DNA from 2 places in the Streptomyces sp. SD31 genome. Region 1 is predicted to be linked to the other one. Evidence: riboswitches for the same ligand, from Rfam matches in the RefSeq annotation. Region 1 holds a riboswitch; the other holds the start of a gene.

What was found. A riboswitch is a leader RNA that binds a small molecule or an ion and turns the genes downstream of it on or off. The one in region 1 is predicted to bind glycine.
Region 2: it holds a riboswitch for glycine, as region 1 does, so the genes downstream of both, gcvP (aminomethyl-transferring glycine dehydrogenase) here and gcvT (glycine cleavage system aminomethyltransferase GcvT) in region 1, are expected to answer to the same signal.

Annotation. Positions count from the first base shown of each region.
Region 1 covers NZ_JBQHCX010000024.1:35,526-50,317, reverse strand. The annotation lists gene ACTMVF_RS38760 (ABC transporter permease) at 1-710, opposite strand, end outside; gene ACTMVF_RS38755 (enhanced serine sensitivity protein SseB C-terminal domain-containing protein) at 1,073-1,873, opposite strand; gene ACTMVF_RS38750 (enhanced serine sensitivity protein SseB) at 2,090-2,893, opposite strand; gene ACTMVF_RS38745 (AAA family ATPase) at 2,975-3,649, opposite strand; glycine riboswitch at 3,819-3,917, shown strand; glycine riboswitch at 3,918-4,040, shown strand; gene gcvT (glycine cleavage system aminomethyltransferase GcvT) at 4,079-5,200, shown strand; gene gcvH (glycine cleavage system protein GcvH) at 5,366-5,743, shown strand; gene glyA (serine hydroxymethyltransferase) at 5,759-7,030, shown strand; gene ACTMVF_RS38725 (L-serine ammonia-lyase) at 7,117-8,484, shown strand; gene ACTMVF_RS38720 (hypothetical protein) at 8,577-8,825, shown strand; gene ACTMVF_RS38715 (family 43 glycosylhydrolase) at 9,027-10,478, shown strand; gene ACTMVF_RS38710 (glycoside hydrolase family 25 protein) at 10,772-11,329, shown strand; gene ACTMVF_RS38705 (toll/interleukin-1 receptor domain-containing protein) at 11,460-11,843, shown strand; gene ACTMVF_RS38700 (HEAT repeat domain-containing protein) at 11,905-14,792, shown strand, end outside.
Region 2 covers NZ_JBQHCX010000017.1:5,897-20,688, reverse strand. The annotation lists gene kdpB (potassium-transporting ATPase subunit KdpB) at 1-259, opposite strand, end outside; gene kdpA (potassium-transporting ATPase subunit KdpA) at 256-1,920, opposite strand; gene kdpF (K(+)-transporting ATPase subunit F) at 1,929-2,018, opposite strand; gene ACTMVF_RS31435 (amino acid transporter) at 2,564-4,519, shown strand; gene ACTMVF_RS31430 (hypothetical protein) at 4,697-5,149, shown strand; gene ACTMVF_RS31425 (TOBE domain-containing protein) at 5,232-5,651, shown strand; gene gcvP (aminomethyl-transferring glycine dehydrogenase) at 5,717-8,602, opposite strand; glycine riboswitch at 8,780-8,876, opposite strand; gene ACTMVF_RS31415 (PRC-barrel domain-containing protein) at 8,991-9,398, shown strand; gene ACTMVF_RS31410 (DNA polymerase IV) at 10,077-11,540, opposite strand; gene ACTMVF_RS31405 (MerR family transcriptional regulator) at 11,676-12,335, opposite strand; gene ACTMVF_RS31400 (bifunctional nuclease family protein) at 12,602-13,075, opposite strand; gene ftsR (transcriptional regulator FtsR) at 13,161-13,898, opposite strand; gene ACTMVF_RS31390 (FHA domain-containing protein) at 13,940-14,792, opposite strand, start outside.

The sequences.
Region 1 (14,792 bases):
GGCCCCTTGGCCCCCATCCCCCGCGAGGCGTCGACGAACTCCCGCTCGCGCAGGGCCAGCGTCTGGCCGCGCACGATACGGCCCAGATAGGGCCAGTTGAAGAAGCCGATGACGAAGATCAGCACAGTGATGTGCAGCGGCAGGCCCTGCAGCCCGAAGGCACCGCCCTGCAGGGTGGCCGAGATGGAGATGGCGAACAGCAGGAGAGGGAACGCCAGGAAGGTGTCCATCATCCGGCTGATGATCGTGTCGACCCGGCCGCCGTAGTAGCCGGCCACCACGCCGAGGACCGCGCCGATCGTGTTGGACAGGATCGTGGCGCCGAAGGCGACGACCAGCGAGACCCAGGAGCCCTCGAGGATGCGGGTGGCGATGTCGCGGCCGAACTTCGGCTCCACACCGAGCGGGTGCTCCCAGCTCATGCCGCCGAAGTCGCCCTTGGGCAGCGAGGTGTTGGGGTCGATCAGGTCCTGGTTCAGGGCGTTCGGGTCCAGCCCGAAGAGGGCCTGGATGGGTCGGGAGAGCACCGCCAGCAGGATCAGCAGGATGACGATGACGCCTCCGGCGACGGCCACCTTGTCCTTCTTGAAGCGGGTCCAGGCGATCTGCCCGAGAGACCGGCCCTCGATCTGCTTGGACTCGACACCCTTCAGCACGGCCTCGGGCTGGGCCCCGGCCTGCGATCCGGTTGTCTCGATCGGTGCCGTCACGGTGAGATTGACCCCTCTCGGCCGACGGTTGTCGGCCCCCTGGCTGCCGCTGTAGCGGTTGCTTCCACTCGCACACAGGACCGACCTGGCCCGTGTCTTGCGGGGAGTCTTCAACGCTTTAGCGATCTGTTGCCAGAGTTGGCGGGGAAAGTATGCGCAACCGTGATGCTGTCTGGGGGGTTCCGTTATCCGAACAGTGGGTAGCGACGGCCGGACGCGGGCCAGTCGGGGCGTATGAGGATGGACCGGGACCTTCCGATCGTATCTACGCGCGGAGATCTACCTGCGAAACCGAAGTCGACGGGCGCTTACGGCTACGACAGCCGGGCTGCGGACTGAACAGTAGGTTAGCCGCCGGATGATCAGTAACGGCCCTGTGCCGGTGGGTAGCCGTAGCCGGCGGCCGGCGCCTGCGCGGGGGCGGGGGCGTGTGCCTCGCGGTCGTAGAAGGGGCGTGCGCTCGCCCGCATCCACATGGCGACCGGGTCGTACTCGTCCGACATCGCCACGGTCGACACCGGCAGCCCGTCCGGACAGGCGCCGATCGACTGCAGCATCATCGAGCGCACCGAGTCCACGGCGGGCGGGCTGGTGTCGTACACGTCGAGCCCGATGGCGAGGTACGGCGCGCCGAGCGCGGGCTGCACCCAGGCGCGGCGCAGGGAGCGGACGGCCGGGGTGCGGTGGGCGTTCTGCGCGAGCAGGGCGTAGAACTGCGGGATCTCGATGCCGGGCTCGGACAGACGCAGCGGGCCGGCGGGCTGGCGGTCCAGGCCGGTGGCGATGCGGCGCAGGTCGAGCCACGGGATGCCGACGCCGCCGCCCGGGGCGTGCGGGTTCAGCCAGAGACCGTAGTGGTCCGGGTAGAGGGTGCGGGCCACGTCGACTCCGTCGACCACCTCGTACGAGCGGTTCCAGCCGCTGGCCGACAGCTCCTGGGCGGAGGTGACGCACGGGGCGTAGCCGTGGCCGTCGACCTCCATGTTTCCGTACTGGGCGTCCGGGGAGCCGGCCTGACCGTGCCACAGCAGCATCCAGACCTGGCCGGTGGACGGGGTCGCGAGCGCGCGCAGGAGGGCCTCGTAGGCGTCGTAGCGCCCGGGCGTCACCTGGCGCAGCATGTGCTCGACCTGACCGGTCGAGGTGGTGCCGCTCGCGCTCACCATTACCGCCCCTTCGGGAAACGTCGTGACTCCGTCGGTTTGGCCGACCGAGTGATGAGCCCAGCTTAGGCGCTCCGCCGGGAGAGCCGTTGAGAGCTCGGGACTTGGTGTGGTCTGCGGGGTGCGGGTCCATTGTGGTGGGTCGCGCCCACGCGGCGGAGCCGCACATGTATACAGCCCCGCGCCCCTTTCAGGGGCGCTTCGTCCAGGGGGCGCTCAAAGGTCCCGCTGGTAGAAGGGACGCACCTTCTGGCGCATCCAGTCGATCACCGGGTCGTGGGCCACGTCCAACAGGACCAGGTTGACCGGCCACTGGGCCGGGGCCCGGCCCAGGGCTCGGGCGAGGGCGTCCATGGGGGCGGCGCGCAGGTCGCCCTCCCAGTGGGAGAGTTCCACGCCTATGAACATCACCGGGTCGGCCGTCTCGATCGCCGCCAGGCAGCGGCGGGCCGTCACGACCACGCCGGTTTCGGCGAACTCGGCCGACGCCGCCGCGAGGAAGTCGATCGGGTCGTCCTGCCAGTCGGGCTCGTAGAGCTTGACGCGGCCGCCGGAGTTGAGGCCGTCCAGCGGGGTGCGGCCCACCCGGCACAGATCGGCCACCGCCGCCGGGGGCAGCGGCACGCCGACCACGCCGTCCGGGTTCAGGGCGATGCCCACCTGTGGGGGCAGACCGCGGGCGAACTCCACGGCGGGGGCGACGGCGTACGACATATGGGAGCCGACGACCTGGCGGAACTGTTCCTCGGAGCTGAAGACCGGGACGTACGCCTGGCCTCCGATCTCCACCGTGGGCAGGTCCAGCGGGCCGCTGTGCGGGCCGCCGCCGCCCGGCAGGGGCACCCAGACGAAGCTGCGGCCCAGCACCTCGATGATCCGGCCGCCCGCCGAGGGCACGCCGAGGGAGGCCGAGAGCACCTCCTCCAGTTCGTTGCCGGGCCACCCGCCGTGTGGATGGGGGTGTGCCGGTGCCGGAAAGTCCGCGGGGAGATCCGCCGGGAGGTCCGCTGGGAAGTCCATCTACGCTCAACCGCCTGCTGTGAACCGCTGCTGTGGCTCAAAAGGCTAGCGGGTGACCACTCCGCGCAGGTCTACGGCCGCTCAGCCCGTGAAGTCGATCCGGCGCAGGACGTCCGCCGCCTCCCGGTCGATCAGCACCGCCGAGCCGCAGCCCTGGGGCAGATGGCCCTTCTCCACCGAGCGCAGCAGGCGGGCGGCCGCTCTGCGGTGGCGCAGGAAGGCATAGCGGGAGACGCCCCGGCCGCGCTCGCGCTGGCCCTCCAGGGCGGTGCCCGGAGGGACGTCGAGCAACAGCAGATGCAGGGTGCCGTCACGGCGGCGGGCCTCGCGGGCCAGCCAGCCGCGCACCCAGGCCTGCGTACCGCAGTCATGTACGACGACGCCCTCGCCGGAGCGCAGGGCTCGGCGCAGTCCGGCGTAGTGCGCCAGGCGGACCAGGGGGCGGTAGACGGCGTAGGGGAGGAAGCGGGGCATGCGGGCGGCCCAGCGGTCCCGGGTGTCCTGGGAGTCGATGCCGATGCCCTTCACGGTCCGGCGCATCAGCGTCGACTTGCCGCTGCCGGGCAGGCCGGTGATCACTACGAGGTCCTCGGGGCCGAAGAGCAGGGCGTGCGGGCTGTGGCCGGAACGCTCGCGCAGGTCGCGGACCACGGGTGCGAGGCGCGTACCGCGGGCTTCGGCGGCCGGGGCCGCGGGCTGCTTGGGCAGCGCGATGCCCGAGGTCGTGGCGTACGCCGTCGTGCGGTTCACCGTCATCGTCCTCCTCTGGGGTCAGGGGTACCCATCCCCACTGAGCGTAAAGAGAAGGTAATAGAGGATCTCTCGGTTTTTGTTCGCTTCCTGCCACAAGCCGGTTACAGACGTGGCCTGCCGCAGACCGGTCCCGGCATGCAATGATGTGCGCGCCAACTGCATACCGGCCGTTTGAATCCGCGCGGGAGAGTCCCTGGCAGTGCATCGCCGGGGCGCCGAAGGAGCAAGTCCCTCCCTTGAATCTCTCAGGCCCCGTTACCGCGCGGGCGAGGCACATCTGAAAAGCGGGCCGCTGTCTCCTTCGAGATGCGTGGCTCCACCCAAGGTGCAAACCGTGATCGTCCCTGTGGCGGTCGTGGCGAACCTCTCAGGTTCCGATGACAGATGGGGAGGAACGACCTCGCCCGTCATCCCTTGGGAGACAACCGTCCGATGAGCAGTACAGAAGAACTCCGTCACACCGCGCTCGATGCCCTGCATCGCTCGCTCGGCGCGACGATGACCGACTTCGCCGGCTGGGACATGCCCCTGCGCTACGGTTCCGAGCGCGACGAGCACAACGCCGTACGTACCAGGGCCGGCCTGTTCGACCTCTCCCACATGGGCGAGATCACCGTGACGGGGCCCGAGGCGGCTCAGCTGCTGAACTACGCCCTCGTCGGCAACATCGCCTCCGTCGGCGTGGGCCGCGCCCGCTACACCATGATCTGCCGGGCCGACGGCGGCATCCTGGACGACCTGATCGTCTACCGGCTCGCCGAGACCGAGTACATGGTCGTCGCCAACGCCTCCAACGCCCAGGTCGTGCTGGACGCGCTGACCGAGCGGAGGGCCGGCTTCGACGCCGAGGTGCGCGACGACCGCGACGCCTACGCACTGATCGCCGTCCAGGGCCCGGAGTCCCCCGGCATCCTGAAGTCCCTCACCGACGCCGACCTCGACGGCCTGAAGTACTACGCCGGACTGCCCGGCACCGTCGCCGGCGTGCCCGCCCTCATCGCGCGCACCGGCTACACCGGCGAGGACGGCTTCGAGCTGTTCGTGAAGCCGGAACACGCCGTCGAGCTGTGGCGGGCGCTGACCGATGCGGGCGAGGGCGTCGGCCTGGTCCCGTGCGGGCTGTCCTGCCGGGACACGCTGCGCCTGGAGGCGGGCATGCCGCTGTACGGCCATGAGCTGTCGACCTCCCTCACCCCCTTCGACGCCGGGCTCGGCCGGGTGGTGAAGTTCGAGAAGGAGGGCGACTTCGTCGGGCGCGAGGCGCTGGCCGCAGCGGCCTCCCGTGCCGAGTCGAACCCGCCCCGCGTCCTGGTCGGCCTGGTCGCGAAGGGGCGTCGCGTCCCGCGCGCCGGGTACCCGGTCGTCGCCGGCGGCGAGGTCATCGGCGAGGTCACCTCGGGTGCCCCCTCCCCCACGCTGGGCAAGCCGATCGCGATGGCGTACGTCGACGCGGCGCACTCGGCGCCGGGCACGGCCGGGGTCGGCGTGGACATCCGCGGCAGCCACGAGCCGTACGAGGTCGTGGCGCTGCCGTTCTACAAGCGGCAGAAGTAACGCCGCAAGCAGCACACTGGCCGGGAACCGGAAGCACCGGACTGGCCGAGAAGTACAGACCGACAGCGGCCCGTGCGTGACCCCGCGCACATTTCCGCTGCTCACGCACGTTTCCAGCAGTCCCCCATCCCTCACCACTCCCGCGCGTACAGGAGAATTCAGGCCATGAGCAACCCCCAGCAGCTGCGCTACAGCAAGGAGCACGAGTGGCTGTCGACCGCCGAGGACGGCGTCGCGACGGTCGGCATCACCGAGTTCGCGGCCAACGCGCTCGGCGATGTCGTCTACGCCCAGCTCCCCGAGGTCGGCTCGACCGTGACCGCGGGTGACACCTGCGGCGAGCTGGAGTCGACCAAGTCGGTCTCGGACCTGTACTCCCCGGTCACCGGCGAGATCACCGAGATCAACGAGGACGTGGTGAACGACCCGGCGCTGGTGAACTCCGCCCCCTTCGAGGGCGGCTGGCTGTTCAAGGTACGCGTCACGGAGGAGCCGGCCGACCTGCTCTCCGCCGACGAGTACGACGCCCACACCACCGGCTGAGGAGCCGTATCCCCCATGTCTGACAAGTCGCTTCTGAACACGCCCCTGCACGAGCTGGACCCGGCCGTCGCCGCCGCGCTCGACGCCGAGCTGGAGCGCCAGCAGTCCACCCTGGAGATGATCGCCTCCGAGAACTTCGCGCCGGTCGCGGTCATGGAGGCCCAGGGCTCGGTCGCCACCAACAAGTACGCCGAGGGCTACCCCGGCCGGCGCTACTACGGCGGCTGCGAGCACGTCGACGTCGCCGAGCAGATCGCCATCGACCGGGTCAAGGAGCTGTTCGGCGCCGAGTACGCCAACGTCCAGCCCCACTCCGGCGCCTCCGCCAACCAGGCCGCCCTGTTCGCCCTGGCCCAGCCCGGCGACACCATCCTCGGCCTGGACCTGGCCCACGGCGGCCACCTCACCCACGGGATGCGGCTGAACTTCTCCGGCAAGCAGTTCAAGGTCGTCCCGTACCACGTGGACGACTCCGGTCGGGTGGACATGGCCGAGGTCGAGCGGCTCGCCAAGGAGCACCGGCCGAAGGTGATCATCGCGGGCTGGTCGGCGTACCCGCGGCAGCTGGACTTCGCCGAGTTCCGCCGGATCGCCGACGAGGTCGAGGCGTACCTGTGGGTCGACATGGCGCACTTCGCGGGCCTGGTGGCCGCCGGTCTGCACCCGAACCCGGTCGAGTACGCGGACGTCGTCACCTCCACCACCCACAAGACGCTGGGCGGCCCGCGCGGCGGCATCATCCTCGCGAAGAAGGACTTCGCGAAGAAGCTGAACTCGTCCGTCTTCCCGGGCTTCCAGGGCGGCCCCCTGGAGCACGTGATCGCGGCCAAGGCGGTCTCCTTCAAGGTCGCCGCCAGCGAGGAGTTCAAGGAGCGTCAGCGTCGTACGGTCGAGGGCGCGAAGATCCTCGCCGAGCGGCTGACGGCCGACGACGCGCGTGCGGCCGGCGTGAACGTCCTGTCCGGCGGCACCGACGTGCACCTGATCCTGGTCGACCTGCGCGAGTCCGAGCTGGACGGCCAGCAGGCCGAGGACCGGCTGCACGAGGTCGGCATCACGGTCAACCGCAACGCCGTCCCGAACGACCCGCGCCCGCCGATGGTGACGTCGGGCCTGCGCATCGGCACGCCCGCCCTCGCCACCCGTGGCTTCGAGGCCGACGACTTCGCCGAGGTCGCGGACGTCATCGCCGAGACGCTCAAGCCGTCCTACGACGCCGAGTCCCTCAAGGCCCGAGTCAGGGCCCTGGCGGACAAGCACCCGCTGTACCCCGGTCTGAACAAGTAGTTCCTTTTTGTGGGGTGTCCCGCACACTCGTAGGAGAACGGGACACCCCACCCCCTGGCACCACCCCCGTATTGAGGAGTCCCCCCGTGGCCATCTCGGTCTTCGACCTGTTCTCGATCGGCATCGGCCCGTCCAGCTCCCACACGGTCGGCCCGATGCGCGCGGCACGCATGTTCTCCCGCCGCCTGCGCAACGAAGGCCTGCTGGACTCCGTCGCGTCCGTACGATGCGAGCTGTACGGCTCCCTGGGCGCGACCGGCCACGGTCACGGCACCCCCAAGGCGGTGCTGCTCGGCCTGGAGGGCGCCTCGCCGCGCACGGTGGACGTGGAGACGGCGGACGAGCGGGTGGAGGCGATCAAGGAAGCGGGCCTGCTGCGTCTGCTCGGCGAGCGCGACATCCCGTTCTCCTTCGACGACGACCTGATCCTGCACCGCCGTAAAGCACTCCCCTACCACGCGAACGGCATGACGATCTGGGCGTACGACGCGTCCGGTGGGGAGCTCCTGTCCAAGACCTACTACTCGGTGGGCGGCGGATTCGTCGTCGACGAGGAGGCGGTCGGCGCGGACCGCATCAAACTCGACGACACGGTCCTGAAGTACCCCTTCCGCACGGGCGACGAACTGCTGCGCCTGACGCGGGAGACGGGCCTGTCGATCTCGTCGCTGATGCTGGAGAACGAGCGGGCCTGGCGCACGGAGGAGGAGATCCGCGCGGGCCTGCTGGAGATATGGCGGGTGATGCGGGAGTGCGTGTCACGGGGGATGTCGAGGGAGGGCATCCTGCCGGGCGGCCTGAAGGTTCGTCGCCGGGCGGCGAACACGGCCCGCAAGCTGCGCTCCGAGGGCGACCCGAAGGCGCTCGCCATGGAGTGGATCACGCTCTACGCGATGGCCGTGAACGAGGAGAACGCGGCGGGCGGCCGCGTGGTGACGGCCCCGACCAACGGCGCGGCCGGGATCATCCCCGCGGTCCTCCACTACTACATCAACTTCGTGCCGGGGGCGGACGAGGACGGAGTCGTCCGCTTCCTGCTGGCCGCCGGCGCCATCGGCATGCTCTTCAAGGAGAACGCGTCCATCTCCGGCGCCGAGGTCGGCTGCCAGGGCGAGGTGGGCTCGGCCTGCTCGATGGCGGCGGGCGCCCTTGCGGAGGTGCTCGGCGGCTCCCCGGAACAGGTCGAGAACGCCGCCGAGATCGGCATGGAACACAACCTCGGCCTGACCTGCGACCCGGTCGGCGGCCTCGTCCAGATCCCCTGCATCGAGCGCAACGGCATGGCCGCGGTGAAGGCGGTCACGGCGGCGCGGATGGCGATGCGCGGGGACGGCTCGCACAAGGTGTCCCTGGACAAGGTCATCAAGACGATGAAGGACACGGGCGCCGACATGTCGGTGAAGTACAAGGAGACGGCTCGGGGCGGGCTGGCGGTCAACATCATCGAGTGCTGAGGGAACAGGCCCTGAACAGCGCGTTCGTGTCTTTCAGCGCTGTCGGGGCCTTTCCTGCTTACGCGGCGGAAAGTCCCGGAGAGACCGTCTCCGTGTACAACGCAGCGCGCAGCGTCGTTGACGCGATGCGCCACCGCAGCCGTATCGGCGAGACCCTCGCCCTGTCCGCGCTCGGCCGCTACCTGCGCCGAGACGGACGCAGCGGGGTCGGCGAACTCCAGCACATCGCACGCGAGTTGGGCGCCCTCTCCGTCATCGGAGGACCGACCAAGGCCACCACGAGGTTGGGCACACACCAGTCGGGCCAGTGCGCGCAGCCGGCCCTCCCGCCACAGGCCTGAGTGCCGGGGTTTCGCGTAACCATTGGGGCCACTGTGACGTAAGTATTGACGGCCGGAAGACGAGGCCGTAATTTCTGGCCGAAGTTCCGAACCGAGTTCGATATGTCGAACAAGGAGGTTTTCGGATCGGCTGACGAAGGGACGACGACAGTGATCCGCACCCGCGCGGGAGCCCGCCCCCGCAGAGGGAGGTGGACGGCGATGGTCATCGCCGTACTCACCCTGCTGCTGGGCGCCACCATCCAGCCCGCCTCCGCCGCCGACGGGCGGCCGTTCACCAATCCGGTCAAGTCGCAAAAGGGCGCCGATCCCTGGATCGAGTTCCACAACGGCAACTACTACTTGATCACCACGTCCTGGTCCGACGTGCTGACCATACGCAAGTCGCCCACCCTCGCCGGGCTCGCCACCGCGCCCAGCGTGCAGGTGTGGAAGGACACCGACACCTCTCGGGGCTGCAACTTCTGGGCTCCCGAGATGCACTTCTTCAACAACAAGTGGTACGTGTACTACGTCGGTGGCGCCTGCGTCAGCGACTACCTCGGCACCCAGCGCTCCCACGTGCTGGAAAGCGTGGGCTCCGACCCCATGGGGCCGTACGTCTACAAGAACAAGATCAAGCCCACCGACTCGGACCCCTGGCTCATCGACGCCAGCGTTCTGAAGGTCGGCAGCAACCTGTACATGGTGGGCAGCGCCAACACCACCAACGGCACCCAGAACCTCGTCATCGCCCCGATGAGCAACCCCTACACCGTCAGCGGCACGCTGCGCACCATCTCGCAGCCCACCCTGAGCTGGGAGCGCCAGGGCGGCACGGTGAACGAGGGCCCGGAGGCTCTGCAGCGGAACGGCAAGACGTTCCTGGTCTACTCCGCCAGCGGCTGCTGGACCCCCGACTACAAGCTGGGCCAACTGGAACTGACCGGCAGTGACCCGCTGCAGGCCTCCTCCTGGACGAAGAAGCAGACCCCCGTATTCCAGCGGAACAGCGCGGCCAACGTCCACGGCCCCGGCCACAACGGCTTCTTCACCTCGCCGGACGGCACGGAGAACTGGATCGTCTACCACGCCCGCAACGACACCTCGACGGACGGCTGCGACAACAACCGCACCACCCGCGCGCAGAAGTTCACCTGGAACGCGGACGGCACGCCGAACTTCGGCACCCCGGTCGCCCTCGGCACGACACTGCCCGGCCCCTCCGGGGAGACGGCGGCCACCCCGACCGCGTACACCCTGGTCAACCGCAACAGCGGCAAGTGCCTGGACGTCGAGGGCGGCAACACCGCCGACGGTACGAACATCGTCCAGTGGACCTGCAACGGCAGCACCAACCAGAAGTGGCGGATCGAGGACCTCGCCGACGACACCAGCCGGCTGGTGAACGTCAGGACGGGCAAGGCCATGGACACCGCCGCCTGCGCGACCGCCGACGGCACCGACATCCGGCAGTGGTCCTGGCTGAACAACAACTGCCAGCGGTTCCGCCTCATCCACACCGCCACCGGTGACTACGTGCGGATCGTGAACGAGAACAGCGGCAAGGTCGCCGACGTGGCCAACTGCGGCACCGGCGACGGCGCCGACGTACGCCTCTGGTCCTGGCTGAACAACAACTGCCAGCAGTGGCAGCTCCGGCCCGTCAGCTGACGGACCGGATGAGCGGACCACGGTTCCGGTACCCGCTGCGGGTACCGGAACCGTGGTGTGTCGCGTCTACGGCGGGAGTTGCCCATGGCGGCCAGCTCGTCGGCGTCTCCTGCATCGCCAAGGGCGCCGACTCCCTCTGGGTCCTTGAAGCCCAGGAGACGGCGCGGGGCGGGCCGGCGGTCAACATCATCGAATGTTGACCGTTCCATGTAAGGGACGCGTCAGCCGTGCCACGGTGGGGCATACACCAGATCCAACCCCTGTCCCCCACCAGCACTTCAGGGAGTCCCCCCATGCTGCGCGGCATCGACGTAAGCGCATACCAGTCGTCGACCTACAACACCGACGGCATCTCCTTCGTCTTCATCAAGGCGACGGAGGGCCGCTCCTACATCAACCCCAAGCTCGCCGCCCAGACCAAGCGCGCCCGCGACGCCGGCCTGGTCGTCGGCTTCTACCACTTCCTCTGGCCCGGCAACCTCTCGGCCCAGGCGGAGTACTTCGTCAGCAAGGCCCCTGAGAGAGCGGGCGACATCCTCGCCGTCGACTGGGAGACGACGAGCGAGGGGACGCATGCGAGCAATGCGGAGAAGGACCTCTTCATCCGGAAGGTGAAGGAGAAGCGGCCGAACAATCCGGTCGTCCTCTACTGCAATCGGAATTATTGGCTCAACGTGGACACCACGTCGTATGCCGGCGACGGCCTCTGGATCGCCGACTATGTCGCGGCGGGCAAGCCGCGCATCAAGGCGAAGTGGCGCTTCCACCAGTACACCGACGACCCGCTGGACAAGAACGTCGCGGACTTCGCCAGCAAGGCGGCGCTGCGGGAGTGGGCCGAGAACGCGTGAACCGCCATATCCGGCAGGGTGCTTGAGGCGAAGGAGTCACGTGCGGACGAAGCGGTAAGTAGCATGGGAAGACCGACGCCCGGGCAGAGCCGAGGCGCCCTTCGGCCGCGTCCAGGTGATGGGAACGAACATGGCGAACGTCTTCATCAGTCACCGTAAGGACGACGCGGCACAGGCGGACCGGCTCGCGCGGGACATCTCCGCCGCCGGACACGATGTCTGGTTCGACGAGTGGAACATCCAGTTGGGCGATTCCGTGGTGGAGCGGATGAACTCCGGGCTGGAGGGCGCCGCCTATCTGGTCCTGTGCTACTCGACGAGCGGCGTCATGAGCCCCTGGACGTCACGGGAGTGGATGTCCGCCCTGCACCGCAAGCTCGAGGGCTGCGACGTACACATCCTGCCGGTGAAGTTCGGTGGCTCGCCTCCCGCCATCCTCTCCGACATCAAGTACGCGGATATGTCGGTGGACTGGGATCTCGGAGTAACTCAGCTGATCAAGGCCATCCGCTGACCGAGGCGATCGGCTGACCCGCCGAAGCCCTGAAGCCGTACAAGTCGTCCAACTCGGGGGAATGCGCGTGGTCCAAGTCCTGCTGGCGCACGCGGAGGGCGACGAGAGCCTCGCCGAGCAGATCGCCGAACCCATCCGGCGGGCCGGATACGGTGTCGTGCACCACGGCGCGATCCTCGTCGGTGAATCACTGGCCGAGGAAGCCTCGAAGGTGATCGCCCAGGGAAGCCCCGTCGTCATCTGCGGCACGGTGGCGGCCGCCGGGACCGGATGGGCGTACCGCCTCGTCAACGCCGCCAGGAAACACTCCCACGCCAGGATCTTCGCCCTGAAGATGGAGAAGGACGCCTTCCTGGACCTCCTCGCCCTCGACAGCAAGGCAGCGCCCTACTGGCAGGATCCGGGAAAGGCGATGTCCGACCTGATCGAGGCGTTGTCGGTGTACTACCCGACGGGCGGGACGGGGCCGCATCGCCGGCGGGACGACCTCGAACAGCGCTACCGGGACATCGCCCTCAAGACGTACGACATCGTGGACCTCGCCAACCTTCCCATCGGCGACCGCGATCTGGTCACCAAGGAACTGCTGCTCCGCAGCCTCTACGTCTCCCTCCGGGTCCGCGTCGAAATTCCCCCGGGGATCGACCCTGACGACCTCAACAACAAGCTCGGGAGCATCGAAACCCGCCGCGGGGCCTCCGGCGACGACGGCGAGCGCGGCACTCGTTCCTCCATCGGCGAGCGGCTCGGGACCTCCAAGCGGCTCGTGGTCCTGGGGGACCCGGGGGCCGGCAAGAGCACCATGCTGCGGTGGATCGCCACGGCGTACCTGCTCCGCCTGAGGTCGGACCCGGACTGGCGTCAACTGCCGGATGTGGGAACCCTGCCCGACACCGACTGGCTGCCGCTGCTCATCAGGTGCCGGGACATGGACGAGAAGGCGGGCATCGGACCACTGGAGGAGATCGTCCGCCGCCATCTGCGCAAGTCGGGGTTCTCCGAGCAGGAGGCCGGGAACCTTACGGACGTCCTGCTGACCGGGTTACGGGACGGGCGCGTGCTGCTGCTGATCGACGGCCTGGACGAGATCTCCAACCCGGCTCTGCGGGCGCGGTTCTGCCGGCAGATCGAGCAGATACATGTCGCCCAGCCCGATGCGTCCATCATCGTCACCTCCAGGATCGTGGGGTACAAGGAGATGGGGTTGCGCATCACCCGGGGGTTCGAGCACGTCACGGTGCTCGATCTCACTCCCGAGGACAAGGACGACTTCGCACGGCGCTGGTGCACGGTGACCGAGTCCCCGGCCCGCCGGGACATCGCGGCGGAGGAGCTCATACGTGACATCCACAGCACGGACCGCATCGAGCGCCTCACCGGGAACCCGATGCTGCTCACGACGATGGCACTGGTGAAGAAGAAGGTCGGCAAGCTGCCGAGCCGTCGGGCGGATCTCTACCGGGAAGCGGTGGACGTGCTGCTCAACTGGCGCAGTGACGTGGACGAGCGGCTGGACCGCTATGAAGCGCTCCCCCAACTCCAGTATCTGGCCTACTCCATGTGTGACGCCGGGGTCCAGCAGCTGCGCGAGGACGAGGTCATCGACACGCTGGAACGCATGCGGCGGGAGTTCCCGACGGTCCGGGCGGCCCGGCAGCACTCCGCGCGGGCCTTCCTGCGCCTCCTCGAAGGCAGAACGGGAATCATCGCCGAAGCGGGACATGTGCGCCACCGCGGCCGACTGGTGCCCGTGTTCGAGTTCCGTCACTTGACGTTTCAGGAGTATCTCGCCGGGCTCGCGTTGGTGGAAGGGAGGTTCCCCGGAAGGGATCGGAGGAAGCCCCTGGCGGACCGGGTCGCCGCACTCGCCGCCCAGACGTCGCCCGCGAGTTCCCCGATCTTCGGTGACGACATCGTCGTCGCCGAGCAGTGGCGTGAGGCCATCCGCCTGTGCGTGATGTCATGCAACGACGACGACGTGGACAGCGTGCTGCTCGCCGTCGTTCGCCCACTGCCGGGCGAGGACTCCGACACCACTGCCAGGGCGCGGGCGGGGCTCGCGTGCTCTTGCCTCTCGGACGAGCCCAACGTCAGTGAGGAGGTGGCGCTGGAAATCATCGACCGGTTCATCGGCATCCTCAAGCGAGGGGACGGCAACAGAGCCAGCGCGGCGAGCGTCGCCGACGCGGCTGCCGAAGAGATCGCGAACTCGCTTTGGGGTGCCGTTGTCAGCCATCGCATCGTGAGCACCTGGTTGCGGGCCACCGGCGATTCCAGGCGCTTTGCCGGGGTGGCCGCGATGGTGGCGGGTATGGCCGCGCCCACGGACCAGGCCGGACTCGAGGACTGGATACGCGACCGTGTCGCGCTGCTGTCCGACCCACAGGCCGAGGTCGCGATCGAGGCAGCTCTCGCTCTCACACACGTCGCGTACTCGGGCAACGCCGTGCTGGTCCCCAACCTGGTGTCGCGGCTCATCGCCATGCTCTCCCGCGGGCCGTGCGAGGCAACAGCAGCAGCCTTGGGTCTCGGCTGGCTCACCGCATACAGCCCCCTGGTCAACTCCAACGGGCCTTGGCAGCCCACGACGGAGGAGGTCGACACACTGGTACACGCCGTGGATACCCTCGGCTTCCTCCCCCTGGACACCGTGCGCTTCTTGCTGTGGTCCTTCGACCCCGAAGTGGGACAACGGCACCCGGGGCTCGCCGCCAAGGTGATGACATGGTTCGACCACGACGAGCCTCGCAGCCGCCAACAGCTCGGATTCAGCTATGCGGCCATTTTCCGCAACGATGTCGACCCGGTGCTCCCTTTCCTCGATCACGAGGACGAAGGAGTCCGCCTGGACGCGGTCAGGATCTTGGCGCGGCTGCACAGCCGGCAGATCGAGGAACCCCTTCTGGGCATACTTCCCGAGCTGAAGGGCGAGCATCGTCAACGAGTCAT
Region 2 (14,792 bases), on a different contig from region 1:
CCGGGTCCTTGAAGGAGAAGACCGTGGTCAGCACCGAGCCGATCCACACCACGAACATCACGGGCGACTTGACCATCACCCGCGGATCGAGCTTGCGGAAGGCGTCCGGCAGCGACTTGACCAGCTGCTTCGGATCGAACAGGCCCGCACCCACACGGCCCTCGGGGGACTTGGGCCCGGTGGGTGGGTCGCTGTGCGGCGCCCGGGTCGGAGTGGCTGTGGACATGGAGTCCTCGTGATTCGTTACGTCGGTTGTCATGACGCCAGCCCCTCGGCCAGCGGCCCCAGCGCCAATGCCGGGAAGTACGTCAGACCGGTGATGATGAGGATCGCGCCCACCAACAGGCCGGTGAACAGCGGCTTCTCGGTGCGCAGGGTGCCCGCGGTGGCCGGAACCGGCGTCTGTTCGGCGAGGGAACCCGCCAGCGCCAGCACGAACACCATCGGCAGGAAGCGGCCGAACAGCATGCACAGGCCGAGCGTGGTGTTGAACCACTGCGTGTCCGCGTTCAGACCGGCGAAGGCCGAGCCGTTGTTGTTGGAGGCGGACGTGTAGGCGTAGAGGATCTCGGAGAATCCGTGCGCCCCGCTGTTGGTCATGGAGTTCGCCGGGGTCGGCAGGGCCATCGCGAAGGCGGTGAAGATCAGCACCAGGGCCGGGGTGATCAGGATGTAGCAGGCCGCGAGCTTGATCTCGCGGGTGCCGATCTTCTTGCCCAGGTACTCGGGCGTACGGCCGACCATCAGACCGGCGATGAACACCGCGATGATCGCCATGACCAGCATGCCGTACAGGCCGGAGCCGGTACCGCCGGGCGCGATCTCGCCCAGCATCATGCCGAGCATGGTGATGCCGCCGCCGAGGCCGGTGAAGGAGGAGTGGAAGGAGTCCACCGCTCCGGTCGAGGTGAGGGTGGTCGACGTCGCGAAGATCGACGAGGCGCCGACACCGAAGCGGACCTCCTTGCCCTCGTACGCCCCGCCCGCGATGTCGAACGCCGGACCGTGGTGGGCGAACTCGGTCCACATCATCAGGGCCGTGAAGCCGACCCAGATGGTGCCCATGGTCGCGAGAATCGCGTAGCCCTGCTTCACGCTGCCGACCATCAGGCCGAAAGTGCGGGTGAGCGCGAACGGGATGACGAGGATCAGGAAGATCTCGAAGAGGTTCGAGAAGGGGGTGGGGTTCTCCAAAGGGTGGGCGCTGTTGGCGTTGAAGTAGCCGCCGCCGTTTGTGCCGATCTCCTTGATCGCCTCCTGCGAGGCCACCGCGCCGCCGTTCCACTGCTGCGAGCCGCCCATGAACTGCCCGACCTCATGGATGCCGGAGAAGTTCTGGATGGCACCGCAGGCGACGAGCACGACCGCAGCAACCGCGGCAAGCGGCACCAGGATGCGTACGACACCCCGCACCAAGTCGGCCCAGAAGTTACCCAGTTCACCGGTGCGCGAGCGCGCGAACCCCCGCACCAGCGCCACCGCGACGGCGATACCGACGGCCGCGGAGACGAAGTTCTGCACGGCCAGCCCGGCGGTCTGCACGACGTGGCCCATGGACTGCTCGCCGTAGTACGACTGCCAGTTGGTGTTGGTCACGAAGGACACGGCGGTGTTGAACGCCTGGTCCGGGTCGATGGACGAGAAGCCGAGCGAACCCGGCAGGACGCCCTGGAGCCGCTGCAGCAGGTAGAGGAAGAGAACGCCGACGACGGAGAAGGCGAGGACGCCGCGCAGATACGCGGTCCAGCGCATCTCGGTGTCCGGGTCGGCACCGATGCCCTTGTAGATCCACTTCTCGACCCGCCAGTGCTTGTCGGAGGAGTAGACCCTGGCCATGTGGGTGCCAAGGGGTAGGTAAGCGAGGGCCAGCGCGCCGATCAGGGCGAGCAGTTGGAGGACGCCGGCGAGTACGGGACCCATGGCTGCTCTCAGAACCTCTCCGGGAAGATCAGGGCGAGGACGAGATAGCCCAGCAGGGCGACGGCCACGACGAGGCCGACGATGTTCTCGGCGGTCACAGCTTGGTCACCCCCTTGGCGACGAGAGCCACCAGCGCGAAGCACGCGATCGTGGTGACGACGAAGGCCAGATCGGCCATCGTGAGCTCCTGGAGTGAGGTTCGTCGGACAGGGACGCTTGGAGAAAACACCGTCGATGGCCGCGATCGACCGCCATTGACGCGTCCCTTACGGCGCTCTGCGCGGCTTTGACGGGACTCATACGCCGGCTGCGGCAATGTCAGGGCGACATCCACTCCGGCGCCGGGCGTGCACGCCCTCTACGGCGCAGCGGGGCTCCTCCGGGGGCGGAGAAGCCCCGCACCATGACGCTGCGTGTCCGCCGTCACAAGACAGCCGCGCATCCCCCGCCCGGCCGACCCCGTGCCCGAACAGCCCCGGAGCTCGACTCTTGACGTGCGGCCCACCCCGACACGGTGAGTCTTAACGGAAGCTTGACGCCCACAGCCCCCTGATCCGTGGGCCCATGCGTCACTCTCTGCTTACGCTGGTGCCGCCGTCCGGGTGATGGCCGGAACCGCACGCCGCACATCAGGAGCACGCAGATGGCCACCACCGAACACCCCCCGCCCAGTCGCCTGCGCGCCTGGATGCTGGAGGGCCTGTCCGACATGGGCAAGGGCCATGGGCGGCAGGCAGAACGGCCCGAACCCGAACCGGAGCACAAGGGCCAGCCCTGGTACCGCGTCATGTGCCTCACCGGTGTCGACTACTTCTCGACCCTCGGCTACCAGCCGGGCATCGCCGCGCTCGCCGCCGGCCTGCTCTCTCCTGTCGCGACCGTCGTCCTGGTCATAGTCACCCTGGCCGGCGCCCTGCCGGTCTACCGCCGCGTGGCCGAGGAAAGCCCCCACGGCGAGGGCTCGATCGCGATGCTGGAACGGCTCCTGACCTTCTGGAAGGGCAAGCTGTTCGTCCTGACCCTGCTCGGCTTCGCCGCCACCGACTTCCTGATCACCATCACCCTGTCGGCGGCCGACGCCTCGACGCACCTGGTCGAGAACCCGCACCTGAACAGCGCCCTGCACGACCAGCAGATGCTGATCACCCTCATCCTCGTGGCCCTGCTCGGCGCGGTCTTCCTCAAGGGCTTCCTGGAGGCGATCGGCGTCGCGGTCGCCCTGGTCGGCCTCTACCTCGCGCTGAACGCCGTCGTCGTGGCCGTCGGCCTATACCACGTCCTCACCGAGGGGCACGTCGTCACCGACTGGTCCAGCGCCCTCACCGCCGAACACGGCAACGTGTTCGTCATGATCGGCGTCGCCCTGATCGTCTTCCCCAAGCTCGCCCTCGGCCTCTCCGGCTTCGAGACCGGCGTCGCGGTGATGCCGCACGTCAAGGGCGACCCGGACGACACCGAGGAACGTCCGACGGGGCGGATCCGGGACACGAAGAAGCTGCTCACCACCGCCGCCCTGATCATGAGCTGCTTCCTGATCACGACGAGCTTCATCACCACGCTGCTGATCCCGGAGAAGGAGTTCGAGTCGGGCGGCCAGGCCAACGGCCGGGCGCTGGCGTTCCTCGCGCACGAGTACCTCGGCGGCGCCTTCGGCACGATCTACGACGTCTCGACGATCGCCATCCTGTGGTTCGCCGGCGCCTCCGCCATGGCCGGCCTGCTCAACCTGATGCCCCGCTATCTGCCCCGATACGGCATGGCCCCGCACTGGGCACGCGCCGTGCGCCCGATGGTCATCGTCTTCACCCTCATCGCCTTCCTGGTCACCTGGATCTTCGACGCCGACGTCGACGCCCAGGGCGGCGCGTACGCCACGGGCGTGCTGGTCCTCATCAGCTCCGCCGCGATCGCCGTGACCATCGCGGCCCGCAAGGCCGGTCAGCGCGGATGGTTCATCGCCTTCGCGGTCATCTCGGCGGTGTTCCTCTACACGACCGTCATGAACGTCATCGAGCGCCCCGACGGCGTGAAGATCGGCGCCTGCTTCATCGCCGGCATCATCCTGGTCTCGCTCCTGTCCCGGCTGGCCCGCGCCTTCGAACTGCGCGTGACCGACGTGACGCTCGACGACATGGCGGAACGTTTCATCCGGGACATGGCCAACCGCAAGATCCGGTTCATCGCCAATGAGCCCGACCGGCGGGACACCGCCGAGTACCGCGACAAGATCGAGCAGATCCGGGCGGACAACGACGTCCCCGGCCAGGAGGACTTCGTCTTCGTCGAGGTGACGGTCACCGACCCGTCCGAGTTCGAGTCCGGCCTGACCGTACGCGGCGAGGTCCTGCACAACCGCTACCGCGTCCTGACCCTGGAGTCCTCCTCCATCTCCAACGCCCTGGCCGCACTGCTCCTGCATGTCCGCGACACGACCGGCCGCATCCCGCACATCTACTTCGAGTGGACCGAGGGCAACCCCTTCGCCAACTTCCTGCGCTTCTTCCTCTTCGGCCAGGGCGAAGTCGCCCCGGTCACCCGCGAGGTGCTGCGCGAGGCGGAGCCGGACCGGGACCGCAGGCCCCGGGTGCACACCGGCTGAAACGGCCGCGGACATCAGAATCGCGTCAAGGTTGCACCGTAAGGCGTCAGAGCACCGGGAAGCGGCGGCCGTTCCGGCGCCCTGGCCCCTACCGTCTGCACTGTGCCGTCCGGAGGAAGCAGACCGCGTCCGGCCCCGACCGGCGACCGCCACTGGCGTGTCGACGCTCGCTTCGCCATGGGCTGCGCGCTGGCCTTCCTCGGCATGGCTCTGCTGGTCGACTATGACGCGCAGACCCTGACCCCGCCGCGCGCTCTGCTGTGGCTGGTGCTGACGGCCGTGGTCTTCACGATCCTGCTCCCGCAGCGCGTCACCGCGGGCCCGGGGTGGCTGGCGGTACGGGGTCTCGTACGACGGCAGGCGGTGCGCACGGACGCGCTGGTGACGGTACGGCAGTACGGCGACATCTCCGCCCACCTGACCCTGTGCGACACGGGTGGCCGCCGCCTGGAACTGGACCCACGGATCCTCGTCGCCAACCCGCTGCTGTGGCACGAGGTGGACACCGGGGTACGCCGCTCACGCCAACGAGGGACGCTGCGCGAGGGTGCGGACGTACTGGAGCGGCTGGGACATCAGATCGACGACGCCACGACGCAAGCGGTGCTCAAGGCGTCGGGGATCTCCTGACCTCCGCACTACGGTAGGGACCGCCCCAAAAGCCTCAATCGATACCAAACACCCCTACCCCACCACTTGCGAGGCGTCCTCCATGACCCTGAGCATCCGCAACCAACTCCCCGGCACGATCACCGCCATCACCCCCGGCGAGGTCATGGCAACGGTCAAGCTCCGCCTCACCGGCGGCCAGGACCTCACCGCGGCGATCACCCTGGAGGCCGTCGAGGAACTCGGCCTGGCCGAGGGCACCGCCGTGAACGCCCTCATGAAAGCGACGGAGATCTCCCTCGCCACGGCCCCGGTCGACGGCCTGTCCACCCGCAACCGGCTGCCCGGCACGATCACCGGCATCGCCACGGGGGGCGCGATGGCGTCGATCAAGGTCGCCGTGGAGGGCGGTGCCCTGACCGCGGTCATCACCAGGGACGCCGCCACCGACCTCGCGCTCTCCCTCGGAGCCCCGGTCGTCGCGCTCATCAAGGCGACCGACGTGGCCCTGGCGACGGCGTGACGCGGAAGGGCTCCGCCCGGCCGGGTACGCCAGGGCGGAGCCCTTCCTTCACCTGCGTCTGTACGTCAGCCCTCGTACGCGTCCAGCGGCGGGCAGGAGCACACGAGGTTCCGGTCGCCGAAGGCCTGGTCGATCCGGCGCACCGGCGGCCAGTACTTGTCAGCGGCCGCGACCCCGGCCGGGAACACGGCCTCCTCACGGCTGTAGGCGTGCTCCCACTCCCCGCCCAGCGCACCGGCGGTGTGCGGGGCGTTCCGCAGCGGGTTGTCGTCGCCGGGCCACTCACCCGTTCCGACCTTCTCGATCTCCGCACGGATGGCGATCATCGCCTCGCAGAACCGGTCGAGTTCGGTCAGATCCTCGGACTCGGTCGGCTCGATCATCAGCGTCCCGGCCACCGGGAACGACATCGTCGGCGCGTGGAAGCCGTAGTCGATGAGCCGCTTGGCCACGTCGTCGACGCTCACACCGGTCGCCTTGGTCAGCGGCCGCAGGTCGATGATGCACTCGTGCGCGACGAGCCCGCCGGGCCCGGTGTAGAGCACCGGGTAGTGCGGCTCCAGTCGCTTGGCGATGTAGTTGGCGGACAGCACAGCCACCTGCGTGGCCCGCTTGAGCCCCTCGCCGCCCATGAGCCGGACGTATGCCCACGAGATCGGCAGGATCCCGGCGGAACCCCAGGGCGCGGCCGAGATCGGCCCGACGCCCGTCTCCGGGCCGGCCGCGGGCTGCAACGGGTGGTTCGGCAGATACGGCGCCAGGTGCGCACGCACACCCACGGGCCCGACCCCCGGACCGCCACCGCCATGCGGGATGCAGAAGGTCTTGTGCAGGTTCAGGTGCGAGACGTCACCACCGAAGTGCCCCGGCTTGGCAAGCCCCACCAGGGCGTTGAGGTTGGCGCCATCGACGTACACCTGCCCGCCGGCCTCGTGCACCTGCGCGCAGATGTCGGCGACATGCTCCTCGAACACACCGTGCGTCGACGGGTACGTGATCATCAGCACCGACAGCTCGTCCCGGTACTGCTCGATCTTGGCCCGCAGGTCCTCGACGTCGATCTCGCCGTCCTCGGCGGTCTTCACGACGACGACCTTCATGCCGGCCATGACGGCGCTGGCGGCATTGGTCCCATGGGCGGAGGACGGAATCAGACACACGGTCCGCTGCTCGTCCCCGTTGGCCCGGTGGTATCCGCGTACGGCGAGCAGCCCGGCCAGCTCACCCTGCGACCCGGCGTTGGGCTGCAGCGACACCTTGTCGTAGCCGGTGACCTCGGCGAGACGTTCCTCCAGCTCACGAATGAGGGTCAGATAGCCCTGCGCCTGCTCGGCCGGCGCGAAGGGGTGCAGCTGCCCGAACTCCGGCCAGGTGACCGGCTCCATCTCGGTCGTGGCGTTGAGCTTCATGGTGCAGGACCCGAGCGGGATCATGCCGCGGTCCAGCGCGTAGTCGCGGTCGGCGAGCCTGCGCAGGTAGCGCAGCATCGCGGTCTCGGAGCGGTTCTGGTGGAAGACGGGGTGCGTGAGGTAGTCGTCGCTGCGCAGCAGCCCGCCCGCGAGCGCGTCCTCGGTCACCGCGTCCAGCGCCTCGATGTCCCCCTCGACCTCGAACGCCCTCCATACAGCGCCCAGTTGGGCCCTCGTGGTGGTCTCGTCGCAGGCGACGGACACGTGGTCGGCGTCGACGAGGTGCAGGTTGACGCCGTTCTGCCGGGCGGCGACGACGATCTCGGCGGCCTTCGCAGGCACGCGCACGGTCAGCGTGTCGAAGTAGGAGCCATGCACGACCTCGACCCCACCCGCCGTGAGACCGGCGGCGAGGATGGAGGCGTACCGGTGCGTCCGCCGGGCGATGCCCTTCAGCCCCTCGGGCCCGTGGTACACGGCGTACATCCCGGCCATGACAGCGAGCAGCACCTGAGCCGTACAGATGTTGCTGGTGGCCTTCTCCCGCCGGATGTGCTGCTCACGCGTCTGCAGGGCCAGCCGGTACGCCTTGTTCCCGTCCGCGTCCACGGACACACCCACGAGCCGCCCGGGAAGGCTGCGCGCGAACTTCTCGTGCACGGCCATGTAACCGGCGTGCGGCCCGCCGAAGCCCATCGGCACACCGAACCGCTGCGTCGTCCCGACCGCGATGTCCGCCCCGAGCTCACCGGGCGACTTCAGCAGCGTCAGCGCGAGCAGATCGGCGGCGACGGTGACGAGGGCGCCGAGCTCATGTGCCTGCTCGATGACGGGCTTGATGTCCCGTACGACACCGGAGGCGCCCGGGTACTGAAGGAGCACGCCGTTGATCTCACGGGAGGCGACGTCGGCCGGAATACCGCCACTGAGGTCGGCGACGACGACCTCCACACCGGCCGGCTCGGCCCGGGTCTCGATCACGGCGATGGTCTGCGGCAGCACATCCGCGTCGACCAGGAACAGCCCCTTCTTGTTCTTGCCCATGCGCCGGGACAGGGCCACGGCCTCCGCCGCCGCCGTCCCCTCGTCGAGCAGCGAGGCACCGGAGGTCGGCAGCCCGGTGAGTTCGGCGACCATGGTCTGGAAGTTCAGCAGGGCCTCGAGCCGCCCCTGAGAGATCTCCGGCTGGTACGGCGTATAGGCCGTGTACCAGGCAGGATTCTCCATGACGTTCCGCAGGATGACCGGCGGCGTGAAGGTGCCGTAGTACCCGAGCCCGATCATCGAGTCCAGCACCTGGTTGCGATCGGCGAGCGACCGCAGCTCGGCGAGCACCTCGGCCTCGGTACGCGCCCCCGGCAGATCGAGGGAGTCGGCATTCTTGATCACATCGGGCACCGCGGCGGCGGTGAGCTCATCGAGCGAGCCGTACCCGACGTGGGCCAGCATCTTGGCCCGAGCCTCATGGTCAGGACCGATATGACGCTGCTCGAAAGGGATCCCCTGTTCGAGCTCTGAGAGCGGAATGCGATGGGCGGTCATTACGGAGGCCTCCTGGTCTGACACGACCTTCGAGGGGCACCACGGCACGGGTACCCGGACGGCCTCCCCCTCTGTCATCTCAACCTGAGAGCTTCACCGGGATCGCCACAGGGCTCCCGGCTTTCACCGTCGGTGAGAGCGGGAGCCGTCGACACCCGCCCTGCTTTCCAGAGTGACCTCGTCCGTGCGGTACGTGAGCCTGAGAGATTCCGGGGAGGATTTGCTCCTTCGGCGCCTCCGGATGGTGTCCGGAGGACTCTCCCGCACGGGGTCAGCAGCCGCTAGCAAGCCTACCAGCGGGGTCAACGCACGAACCTTCGAGTGGCCGCGCTCACCAAAGTGCCTTTTCGTAGTGCTTACGGATGAGTTGCGACCAAGTGGAGGGCCCGTGCAGACCGACATCGATCCGCGCAATCTGATCGGCCGCAAGGCCTTCGACCGCAACGGCACCAAGATCGGCACCATCGACGAGGTCTACCTCGACGACGCGACCGGAGTGCCGGAATGGGCCGCGATACGCACCGGCCTGTTCTCCCGGGACGCCTTCGTCCCCCTGGAGCCCAGCGAACTGGTCGAGGGCACCCTTCACGTCCCCTTCGACCGCTCCCTGATCAAGGACGCCCCCGACTTCGGCGTGGGCCGCCATCTCTCCCCCGAACAGGAACTCCAGCTCTACCACCACTACGGCCTCGACGTGACCCCTCCCTCCCCACCCCCGGACCGAGACTTCGGCAACTTGGCAGGCACGGAGACCCCAGAAGACAACGGGCCCAGAACAAGCCACCCCCACGCCTGACCCCACACGACCACACCACGCAGCTACCCCACGGCCCCCGGTGCGTCCTGTGGTGTCCGCACTCATGTCGGTGGGGCGTCTGCTCGCGGCGGACCCGCGTGCCCCACCCGCGTCCACCCTTACCGGACGCACCGCCCGAGTGCCCATCGCTGCGTCCCCTTCGTCCCCTTACAGGAACGCGCCGCCCCAGGCCGTCCTGGAGCGCCGTCCGCTGCTATGCAGGCTAGGGCGGCGGTGTCTCCCGGAGCTGCGCGAAGCTCTACCCATGCTGTGGCAGGCCGTCCTGTAGGGGCATACGCGGCGGCTACGCACGCTGGGGCGGGCCGACCGGTAGGCGCGCCCGTTGCTATTGGCTGCTGGGGCGAGCTGCGGTCCGCCCGGCGAGCGCAGCTCTACCGGCGCCTCTCCGGAACGAGCCGTGCGTAGCCTGGGACAGCCCTTGTGCACGTGCGGCGCGGACGAACCGCCCCCATCAAGCCATAGCTGCGGGCGCCGCAACGGTCGCGCCGCCGCCCTCACGCGCAGCGCACGCAGCTGCGGGCAGTCGTGCCGCTGTGGCGGCACGGGTGGGCGCAGCGGCACCGCCGGCGCGGGCAAGCGCCCCCACCCTCACGGCGACCCCGTGGCGCCCCCACGCCGGGCAGGCAACCGCACGGCAACCTTCCACCCCCGCCCTTCCTATCCAGACGCCACAGGCACCTCCCCCACGCCCCCACCATCCCCCTTCGGCAGTCCGACATCCCCCGCCTCTAAAACCCCACCAGCCCCGGAGTCCCCGCGCCCCCCACTCCCTCCATGTCTCCTCCGCACCAACGGCAACGGATCCGCCGCCTCCAACCCCGGATCGTCAACCCGAAACGTCCGCACCCGCCCCGGCTCCGACGACTCCGGCGTCTCAAACCGCACCGTCACCCGCCCAAGCCCGCTCCCCTGCACCCACCCATGCCCATACTCGGCATGCCGCACATCGTGCCCCGCAGGCCACCGCCGCTCGACAGGCACAGCCTGCCGTTCCTCCGCAGGCTCCTCATGATCGTCGCCCTCCTCCTCGGAGTGCTCGACCAGCTCCCCCGCGGCTTGCGCGAACAGATCCTCCTGCGTGTAGTCGGCCAACCCACTGACTCCAACCCCCAGCAGCCGCACACCCCCCGTCGTGTCCACGGAATCCAGCAGCCGCGCCGCAGCCTCCCGCACCACCGCCGGATCATCCGTGGGCCCACGCAGCGTCTCGGAACGGGTCAACGTGGAGAAGTCGTACCGCCGCACCTTCAGCACGATGGTCCGCCCGGACAACCCCGCCCCCCGCAACCGCCGCACACAACGATCGGCGAGCCGCTGCACCTCCAGCCCCACCCGAACCCGGTCGTGAATGTCCACGTCATACGTGTCCTCGACCGACACCGACTTGGCCTCCCGCTCGGCCACCACCGGCCGCTCGTCGTGCGCCAGCGCCATGGCGTACAGGGCATGCCCATGAGCCTTGCCCAGCAGCCGAACGAGCTCGTCCTCACCCGCCTCGGCGATCTCCTCGACCGTGTGGATCCCGGCACGCCGCAGATGGTCCCCCGTCGCCGGCCCCACCCCCGGCAACGTCCGCACGGACATCGGCCCGAGCAACGCCCGCTCGGTCCCGGGCTCGATCACCACCAGCCCATCGGGCTTGGCCTGCTCCGAGGCGATCTTCGCCAGCATCTTGGACGCGGCCAGCCCCACCGACCCCGCGAGCCCCGTGACCGCCCGTATGTCGGCGCGCAGCTTCGCCCCGACCAGCCGCGCGGATCCCTCGTCCCAGGCCGCTCCCCCGGCCTCCAGATCCACGAAGGCCTCGTCCAGGCTCAGTGGCTCCACCAGCGGCGACAGCTCCCGCAGCAGCGCCATCACCTGCTCGCTGATGTCACGGTAGATCCCGAAGCGCGGCACGAGATACGCGGCATTCGGCGCCAGTCGGCGTGCCTGGGCCATGGGCATCGCCGAGTGAACCCCGAACACCCGAGCCTCATAGGACGCGGTGGCCACGACTCCCCGCGGCCCGAGCCCGCCCACGATCACGGCCTTTCCGCGCAGGCTCGGCTTGGATGCCTGCTCCACCGAGGCGTAGAAGGCATCCATGTCGAGATGCAGGATCGTAGGCGCGTTCCTCACATCTACGATGCTGCCTCACGCCACTGACAATGCCCTGCTACGACCGCCTGGCCCGCGACCCGCCGGAAACTCGCCCCACCCGCCACAACCCCCGCGAGGCACCTCCGCGAAGGCCGAACAAGCCACAAGGACCGCTCAGCCGGCCCGGTTACGCCGCCGAGCCAGCTCGTCGGCCGGATTGTGCCCGACCAGCGTCTCCCCGGTGTCGATGCGCTCCCCGTGCAGCTGCGACAAGGCACTTTCCACGTCCCGCCACACCACACCCACGGCGATCCCGAAGATCCCCTGTCCACCCTGAAGCAGCGCGTGGACCTCGTCCGGCGAGGTGCACTCGTACACCGTCGCACCGTCGCTCATCAGCGTCATACGCTCCAGATCACTAAAGCCCCGCTCCCGCAGATGCTGCACCGCGGTACGGATGTTCTGCAGCGACACACCGGTGTCGAGGAACCGCTTGACGATCTTCAGGACGACGACGTCCCGGAAGCTGTAGAGCCGCTGGGTCCCCGACCCGTAGGCGGGCCGCACGCTCGGCTCAACAAGGCCGGTGCGCGCCCAGTAGTCCAGTTGCCGGTACGTGATGCCGGCGGCCGCACACGCCGTCGGACCGCGGTAGCCGATCTGCTCGGTCTCCATGGACGCCGCCCCTCCGCCGCTGCTCGGCACGGCCGTCGGTCGCTGCGTAGCGTGATCGGCCGCACTGCCCTGAAGCGGGCTCTGAAGCGGGTACGGGCCGCTCGCCCCGAAATTGCGTCCGGGGGCACCCCCAGCCGTACCGTCGCCGCTGCTTCTCACGCCGACCTCCGTCCTTGACCTGCCTTCTCGACGGTAGGCAGTCACCAGGGGTGCGTCAACGATCGCCACACTCGGCACGCCGAGTGATAATCACCCTAGGAGTGGTTTCCCGTACCCCACCGCGGGGAAAGGCTAGCCGAATGCGCTCGGAGCAGTGCGTAGGACGCTCGCGCTCGCCGCTGGCAAATACCGGCATTTGAGCCGGAACCGACTGTGGGCCGCACGACCACGGACCGCGAGTCCGCCGGGCCGCCGCCCACGTCGCCTCACTGACTGCTGGTACCGAAGTCCTCGGGCGAGATCTGATCGAGGAACTCGCGGAACTTCTCCACCTCGTCCTCCTGCTCGTCCGGGATCGCGATGCCCGCGTCGTCGAGCACTCCGTCACTGCCGTAGATCGGCGTTCCGGTGCGCAGGGCCAGCGCTATGGCATCGGACGGGCGGGCGCTCACCTCGACACCGCTGGCGAAGACCAGCTCGGCATAGAAGACGCCCTCACGCAGGTCCGTGATGCGTACCTCGGTGAGCTCCTGGCCGACGGCCTCCAGCACGTCCTTGAACAGGTCGTGGGTCAGCGGTCGCGCGGGGGCCATGCCCTGCTGGGCGAAAGCGATCGCCGTCGCCTCCCCCGGCCCGATCCAGATGGGGAGGTAGCGGTCGCCTCCCACTTCGCGCAGGAGCACGATCGGTTGGTTGGAGGGCATTTCGACCCGGACACCTACGACATCGAGCTCGTTCACACAGCAACCCTAGGCCGTGCTCGGGACGTTTGGGTAGTCGGGCCGAGAACGGGTGGCCGATCCGGCCTTCCTCGGGTAGGCCGGCTCAGGGCAGCCGTACCCCGAGAGCGGTCTGCACCAGCGCGGCGTGCAGCTTCACCGTGAGCCCCGCGAGCTCCTTCGCACGCGCCTCGGCGTGTGCCCTGGTCTGCGGATTGCGGTGCCGCCTCAGCGGGGCCACCACCTGGTCCACGAGCCCGGCCTCACGGTCGGCGGCGCCCTTCATCACCCGCAGATGCCTCGGCTCGATCCCGAAGCGCCCCAGCTCGGCGACGAGCGAGGCCACGGTGACCGCCTCCGCGTCGTACGCCCCGTCCGGCAGCGGAGTAATCAGCCCGTACGACTCCCACTCCTCGAGCTCCTGCTCACCGATCTCGGCGGCGGCGAGCAGTTCGTCCCGCCCGATCCGGGCCGCGGTACGCCTCTCGGCGGGCTCCAGGACTGCTTCGCCGTCCCGCTGACGGCCCACGGTCGGCAGCGGCGCGGCCTCCCCGCGCTCCATGGCGTCCAGGTGCTCACGGATCACCCTGAGCGGCAGATAGTGGTCCCGCTGCATCCGCAGTACGTGTCCGAGCCGCTCGACGTCCTGCGCGCTGAACTTGCGATACCCCGAGGGGGTCCGCTGAGGCTCGACGAGGCCCTCCGACTCCAGGAAGCGGATCTTGGAGATGGTGATGTCAGGGAATTCCTCGCGCAGCACATTCAGCACCGTGCCGATACTCATCAGCCGACTGTCCGTGGCGGCGATGCCGTGCCCGGCACCGCCGCTCGGTGATTTCAGCATGGACCTTCCCTGGGTCTCCCCGGACGGCCTCCGGGGGAGGGTCAGTAGCCCCGCTGGCTCGCGTAGAACACCAGACGGTACTTGCCGATCTGGACCTCGTCGCCGTTGTTCAGAGCGACCTGGTCGATCCGCTCACGGTTGACGTACGTACCGTTCAGACTGCCGACATCGGCCACCGTGAACGAGCCGTCCGGGCTGCGACGGAACTCCACGTGCCGACGCGAAACCGTCACGTCGTCCAGGAAGATGTCGCTCTGCGGATGCCGCCCAGCCGTGGTCAGATCGCTGTCCAGCAAGAAGCGGCTGCCCGAGTTCGGCCCCCGGCGCACCACCAGAAGCGCGGAACCCAGCGGCAGCGCGTCGACGGCCGCCTGAGCCTCGGGAGACAGCGCCGGGATCTGCGTCTGGCCGGTGGCCTCGGCGTCGTAGGCCTCGAGGCCTGAAATGGAGATCGTGGAGGTCGTCTCGGACGGGCGCTCGGCGGCCGCACCGGCCCGCAGCGGCGCGCCGCAGTTGGAACAGAAGCGGCTGTTCTCCGCGTTGCGGTTACCGCACCTCGTACACACCAGGGCCGACATCGGGGAAAACCCTCCACCCGTACTTGAGGTTGACGGTTGCCCGAAACCTATGCCGCCGGACTGGGCAGGGTCAACTGACGGCGCGCCCTGACCACCGGGAATGTCACCGCCCGGCCCAGGCACCTGGTCCCTGAACAGCGGGCGCTGGCCTTCCTCGTCCCCCTGTGCGCGATGACGAGCGGTGGCATTGTCCCTGCCCTCTCGCGCGCTCTTGCCGAACAACTTCGCAAACAACTTCACGGGCGATTCCCCTTGACCGAAACAGACCCGCCCGTGGGGCAGGACGAACCCTGACTGCACTCTCCGAACGACCCGG